One region of the Mediterraneibacter sp. HA8405 genome, then DNA from elsewhere that is predicted to be linked to it. Evidence: a T-box and tRNA genes for the amino acid it is inferred to sense, from the RefSeq annotation. Region 1 holds a T-box; the other holds one or more tRNA genes.

Region 1 (3,264 bases):
CCAGATCTGCAATCAGGAAAAAACAGTTCCTCTGGACTGGATCACAAACAACGGCTCCGACATCGGCCAGGCCTTTATCGACTATGCTCTTCCACTTGTTCAGGGCAGCGTAGAAGTTCCCGAAGAAAACGGCCTTCCGAAATTCGCGTACCGGAAATAGATTTCTGTATAACCGGGAAAATCTGTATAAGCAGACTATATACCAGAAAAAAGACTATACCAGAAAAAGGAAGCCGGCTTTCTCCTGAAAAGCCGCTTCCTTTTTTCCATTTTCCCGGATCCCGGGTCTTCTGCCCTGTGTTTCTCCGGACAATTCTTATTTCCCGGCGTCCTCTTTCACCAGAACTTTCTCGATGGACGCCATGTACATCACATGATAATCCTTATCCGGATACCATTTTCCGTCAATCCAGTCCTCGGTAAAATACTCCGGTCCCATTGGCTGAGCATACATTTTTCTGCAGACAAAGATCATATCTGCCTCTTCAAATGCTGTTGTTCCATCTGTATAATACGGAGTCAGTCCGGCTTCTTTTTCCTTATCGCAGTCCCGGCCTGATTTTGTGCCGCATATATTCAGAGCGCCGCGGTGATCCGCGGAATAAAAAGACACTGTAAACAGTTCACCCGCATCCACAAATTCTTTTGTATATCTCTGGGGACGGAGGTATACGCTTACTACATTTTTGCCCCACATAACGCCCATGGCGCCCCAGCTTGCAGTCATGGTATTGTGCTTTTTCTCGTCGCCGGCTGTGACCAGCATCCATTCTTTTCCGATTTTTGTAAAGGGATTGAACTGAAGCTCCTCTGCTTTGATTTCACGAAATGCCATAATATCTCCTCCTGTCTGTGCATTTTATGTCTCTGCTTTTTATATCTCTGCTTTTTACGTCAGCGCCGGCATCCGGGCGTCTGTCCCTGTATGCCGGCGCTGAAACGCTATTATTTTGCTATAACTCTTCGGAAGTTTTTCTTTCCTTTTTTGAGAATGACTCCGTCTCCTGAAAGCGCGTCTTTTGTGTAAGATGCACTGATGTCGGTTACCTTCTCACCGTCCACGGTAACGCCGCCCTGCTGTACGGCACGTCTTGCCTCAGATCTTGACGGCACCAGACCGCTTCTGGAAAGCATGGATAAAATATCAATGCTGCCATCTTTGAAATCTTCCTCTGTCAGCTCTGCTGTTGGCATCTCTGCCGCATTTCCCTGGCTGAACAGCGCACGTGCGCTTTCCTGGGCTTTCTTCGCTTCTTCCTCGCCGTGTACCAGCTTGGTCAGCTCAAATGCCAGGATTTCTTTTGCCGTATTCAGCTGCGCTCCTTCCCAGGAATCCATCTTATCGATCTCTTCAAGCGGAAGGAAGGTAAGCATGCGGATACATTTCAGCACATCGGCGTCAGCCACATTTCTCCAGTACTGGTAGAAGTCGAAAGGAGAAGTCTTCTCCGGGTCAAGCCATACAGCGCCGGACTGGGTTTTTCCCATCTTCTTTCCTTCTGAGTTGAGAAGCAGGGTTATCGTCATAGCGCCTGCATCCTTGCCCAGTTTTCTGCGGATCAGTTCTGTTCCGGCAAGCATGTTGCTCCACTGATCGTCTCCGCCGAACTGCAGGTTGCAGCCGTATTTCTGGAACAATGCGTAGAAGTCATATGCCTGCATGATCATGTAGTTGAACTCAAGAAAGCTCAATCCTCTCTCCATCCTCTGCTTGTAGCACTCTGCGGCAAGCATTCTGTTAACAGAAAAATGTGGGCCCACTTCTCTGAGCAGTTCAATATAATTCAGATCCAGCAGCCAGTCCGCGTTATTTACCATAAGAGCTTTGCCCTCGGAAAAATCGATAAACCTGCTCATCTGCTTTTTGAAACAGTCACAGTTGTGCTGAATCTGCTCCGGTGTCATCATGCTTCGCATGTCTGTCCTTCCGGAAGGATCTCCGATATATCCCGTGCCGCCGCCGATCAGCGCGATCGGCTTATTGCCCGCCTCCTGCAGACGCTTCATCAGACACAGAGCCATAAAATGGCCTACATGAAGGCTGTCCGCCGTAGGGTCAAAGCCGATATAAAAAACAGCCTTTCCATTATTAACAAGCTCCCGGATTTCCTCCTCATCCGTAACCTGGGCGATCAGCCCTCTCGCCTGAAGTTCTTCGTAAATTCCCATCTTCTTTCTCTCCTTTTCTTGTTTTCCCGTTTGTGATTTTCCAAAATGTCAGACAACTTCGCTGAAAGGGGACGGACCCCTTTGAAAAAGGGTCCGTCCCCTTTCGCCGAAGTCGTCTGACGTAACAAAAAATCCGTCCTTACTGTCTGACAATAAGGACGGATATAACCGCGGTACCACCTTGTTTTCCGGGCAGCTCACACTGTCCGGCTCTGTAAGTGCCTAAATCAGCACTCTGTGCGGTAACGTGCACTCACGTCACAGCCTACTGGTCAATAAACTGATTTTCGGTGTGAAGCTCCGGGATGTATTCACAAAACCGTATCATGCGCCTCTCATCAGCCGGCTGCTTTCTGTTTTCGCGGTATTCTGCTACTTCTTCCCTTCACAGCGTTTGTTTTATATTTCTGTTCTTACAGAGAGATATTAGACTATCCCCCGCCGTTTGTCAAGCCTGTTTTCTCTTTGTCAGTTTTAAACGGTAAAAATATATTTACCTGCCATATGCCAATGAATTTCTAAGAAAAAATAAGTTATCCACAACACTGGTTTTTCTTCCGAACTTATTCACTTTTAAGGCCCTGATGACCGAATTTCCTCTTTTTGTAGATAATTCAGTTCATTTTCCTCTTGGCAGGCACCACTTCCTTTGCTATACTTATCTCAGTTGAATGACTGTGTATTTTCATCAACTGGGAATATATCTTCTTTTGTTAGTTGCCGTCCAAAGCTGGCTAACAAATCAGAAGATATATTTTTTTGCTTCTTTTTGATCCCATTCTTCTCCAGATAATAATACTCATACAACTGTTTCACAAAATCCGAGATCTGTGCCATCAGATAATGGTTCTTCTGCGCCTGGTCATCCCAGCTGCATGTATGGGTAATGCTTCCCTGCCAGTTCTTCTGCCGGTTAAATCCTTCATTCTCTATCTTCCAGCGCTTTCTTCCCGTTTCCGCCATCTTTTCCGCATTCCCTTTGGTAATCCTTATGCTGCTCAGCCATTGGAATTCTGTTGTTTCTCCAGCCTTTTCTTCCCGATATCTTAATACGTGTACCGGTTTGCCATCATAATCAATATCATTCACGAATTC
Region 2 (3,264 bases), 590 kb from region 1:
ACCTTGTCTCTTTTAACGATACTCCCGTTCATATGTAGAAGCGCTGTCTGAGTAAGAGAAGGAAGTGTCTTATGCAGGCTGTGAACCACTATATCTGCTCCAAGCTGATTTCCATTCTCCGGAAAATACGGATGAAATCCCAGGTGTGCTCCATGTGCCTCATCAAGAATCAGCGGAATATTTTTTTTGTGCACTGCTTCAGCAATTTTCCTCACGTCTGACACCACACCGTCATATGTAGGTGAAGTCAGAACTGCCGCCCGAATATCCGGATATTCCGCCAAAATTAATTCAACCTGTTCTGCGGATATCTCTCCGTTCATATCAGTTCCAGGCACATATTCCGGATAAATATATACCGGATGCAGATCGTTAAGAAACACAGCATTATACACCGATTTGTGGCAGTTTCTTGCTATCAGAATCCTGTCTCCGCGCTCCGTGCAGCCCAGCAGCGCGCTCAACAGCCCTGTTGTACTGCCGTTAATAAGATAATGGGTCTCATCTGCATGAAAGGTCTCGGCTGCCCGTCCCTCAGCTTCTTTCAGTATACTTTTTGCATGATGCAGATCGTCAAACCCTTCAATCTCCGTAATATCAATCTCATACGGCAGATCTGCGTCTGTTATATTATTCCGTTTATGTCCCGGCATATGAAAGCCATAATAATCAGATGAAGCATACTTCATCAGCTTCTCATATAAGTATTCCATATCATAAACCTTTCTTTTTCCCTGATTTTTCTTATTTTATCACAGCCGCATGTATTTTACTACTCTATTGATCTACTGAACTCCTCATCCCCCCTATTACTTCTTTACCACAATTTTTTAGAAATCTTAACTTCTTTTTTATATAAACGACACATACTTCTCACATTTTCTGGTTATATTATAGGCAAATAAAGCAGTAATGCTTTTTTACAATATATTTCCTCTTTTCTCAGTCGGGTGCCCTTGCTTCCGGCTTTTTTTATTATATTTTTAATGAATAAAGCTTGAGCAGCAGAAAAAATATAAATCTTCTGTTTCTGAAATAAAAAACCGGGGAATCGCTTTCCCCGGAATCGTAATATTTACTGAGCGTGCGGGGATTCGAACCCCGGACAACTTGATTAAAAGTCAAGTGCTCTACCACCTGAGCTACACGCCCTTATTCAGTTTTGTTTTCTCCAGCTATTTTGTAATTTATTGCAGAGAAAAATGCCCAGAACCGGAATCGAACCAGTGACACGAGGATTTTCAGTCCTCTGCTCTACCAACTGAGCTATCTGGGCATTTGACACATCCGCATATATGCAGTGTGTAAGTTGCGGGAGCAGGATTTGAACCTGCGACCTTCGGGTTATGAGCCCGACGAGCTTCCAGACTGCTCCACCCCGCGATATTAAATTTTTGTCTTCTTTTTAAAAGACAAAAGCCGATGATCGGACTTGAACCGATAACCTGCTGATTACAAATCAGCTGCTCTGCCAATTGAGCCACATCGGCATATAAATGGATGGAGGTGGATTCGAACCACCGAAGCAACTTGCAACAGATTTACAGTCTGCCCCCTTTGGCCACTCGGGAACCCATCCATAAATTTTTTAAGTGGGGCCTACAGGGCTCGAACCTGTGACCCTCTGCTTGTAAGGCAGATGCTCTCCCAGCTGAGCTAAGACCCCACATACGACCCAGAAGAGACTCGAACTCTCGACCTCCGCCGTGACAGGGCGGCGCTCTAACCAACTGAGCCACTGGGCCATTTTCCAATTATTCAGGATATATATACCCTGAAAACTACATACAAAGAATCAATCCATCCATCTTCACCTATTCCCGCTTTGGTTATGCCCTCGACCGATTAGTAACAGTCAGCTCCATGCGTTACCGCACTTCCACCTCTGCCCTATCTACCTCGTCGTCTTCAAGGGGTCTTACTAACTTGTCGTTATGGGATATCTCATCTTGAGGGGGGCTTCACGCTTAGATGCCTTCAGCGTTTATCCCTTCCCGGCTTGGCTACTCTGCTATGCTCTTGGTAAAACAACAGATACACCAGCGGCCAGTCCATCCCGGTCCTCTCGTACTAAGGACAGCTCCTCTCAAATATCCTACGCCCACGCCGGATAGGGACCGAACTGTCTCACGACGTTCTGAACCCAGCTCGCGTACCGCTTTAATGGGCGAACAGCCCAACCCTTGGGACCGACTACAGCCCCAGGATGCGATGAGCCGACATCGAGGTGCCAAACCACTCCGTCGATGTGAACTCTTGGGAGTGATAAGCCTGTTATCCCCAGGGTAGCTTTTATCCGTTGAGCGATGGCAATCCCACTTTATACCACCGGATCACTAAGTCCTACTTTCGTACCTGCTCCACCCGTCGGTGTCGCAGTCAAGCTCCCTTCTGCCTTTGCACTCTGCGAATGGTTTCCAACCATTCTGAGGGAACCTTTGAGCGCCTCCGATACCCTTTCGGAGGCGACCGCCCCAGTCAAACTCCCCACCTGACATTGTCCCCCAGCCGGATCACGGCTGCTGGTTAGAAACCCAGTACTGCAAGGGTGGTATCCCAACATTGGCTCCATGGCAACTGGCGTCACCACTTCACAGCCTCCCACCTATCCTGTACATGCAATACCGAATCCCAGTATCAAGCTGGAGTAAAGCTCCATGGGGTCTTTCCGTCCTGGCGCAGGTAACCAGCATCTTCACTGGTATTTCAATTTCACCGGGTGCATTGTTGAGACAGTGCCCAAATCATTACGCCTTTCGTGCGGGTCGGAACTTACCCGACAAGGAATTTCGCTACCTTAGGACCGTTATAGTTACGGCCGCCGTTTACTGGGGCTTAAGTTCAAAGCTTCGCTTGCGCTAACCTCTCCCCTTAACCTTCCAGCACCGGGCAGGCGTCAGCCCATATACCTCACCTTTCGGTTTCGCATAGACCTGTGTTTTTGCTAAACAGTTGCTTGGGCCAATTCTCTGCGGCCTCTCTCGAGGCACTCCTTCTCCCGAAGTTACGGAGTCATTTTGCCGAGTTCCTTAACAATGCTTCTCCCGTCGGCCTTAGGATTCTCTCCTCATCCACCTGTGTCGGTTTACGGTACGGGTACCCTGCAAACAATAGCGGCTTTTCTTGGCAGTCAGCTCACGTGCTTCCCTACTTGTTTTCGGTCCGCGTCACGTCTTCGGATTGTGTACCGGATTTGCCTGATACACTCCTACCTCGCTTGCACCGGTCTTTCCATTCCCGGCTCACGCTCTCTGCCTGCGTCCC

Evidence for each region. The T-box of region 1 lies ahead of tyrS (tyrosine--tRNA ligase). A T-box ahead of a tRNA ligase gene usually reads a tRNA of that ligase, here a tRNA-Tyr.
Region 2: it encodes a tRNA-Tyr, which carries the amino acid that the T-box ahead of tyrS (tyrosine--tRNA ligase) is inferred to sense. The anticodon was not compared.

Annotation. Positions count from the first base shown of each region.
Region 1 is NZ_CM148758.1:26,875-30,138, forward strand. It holds gene AC0QUU_RS00110 (6-phosphofructokinase) at 1-160, shown strand, start outside; gene AC0QUU_RS00115 (flavin reductase) at 317-835, opposite strand; gene tyrS (tyrosine--tRNA ligase) at 946-2,169, opposite strand; T-box leader at 2,321-2,567, opposite strand; gene AC0QUU_RS00125 (transposase) at 2,833-3,264, opposite strand, start outside.
Region 2 is NZ_CM148758.1:612,971-616,234, reverse strand. It holds gene AC0QUU_RS02945 (aminotransferase class I/II-fold pyridoxal phosphate-dependent enzyme) at 1-713, opposite strand, end outside; tRNA gene AC0QUU_RS02940 (tRNA-Lys) at 1,080-1,152, opposite strand; tRNA gene AC0QUU_RS02935 (tRNA-Phe) at 1,204-1,276, opposite strand; tRNA gene AC0QUU_RS02930 (tRNA-Met) at 1,310-1,383, opposite strand; tRNA gene AC0QUU_RS02925 (tRNA-Thr) at 1,418-1,490, opposite strand; tRNA gene AC0QUU_RS02920 (tRNA-Tyr) at 1,498-1,579, opposite strand; tRNA gene AC0QUU_RS02915 (tRNA-Val) at 1,594-1,666, opposite strand; tRNA gene AC0QUU_RS02910 (tRNA-Asp) at 1,672-1,745, opposite strand; rRNA gene AC0QUU_RS02905 (23S ribosomal RNA) at 1,826-3,264, opposite strand, start outside.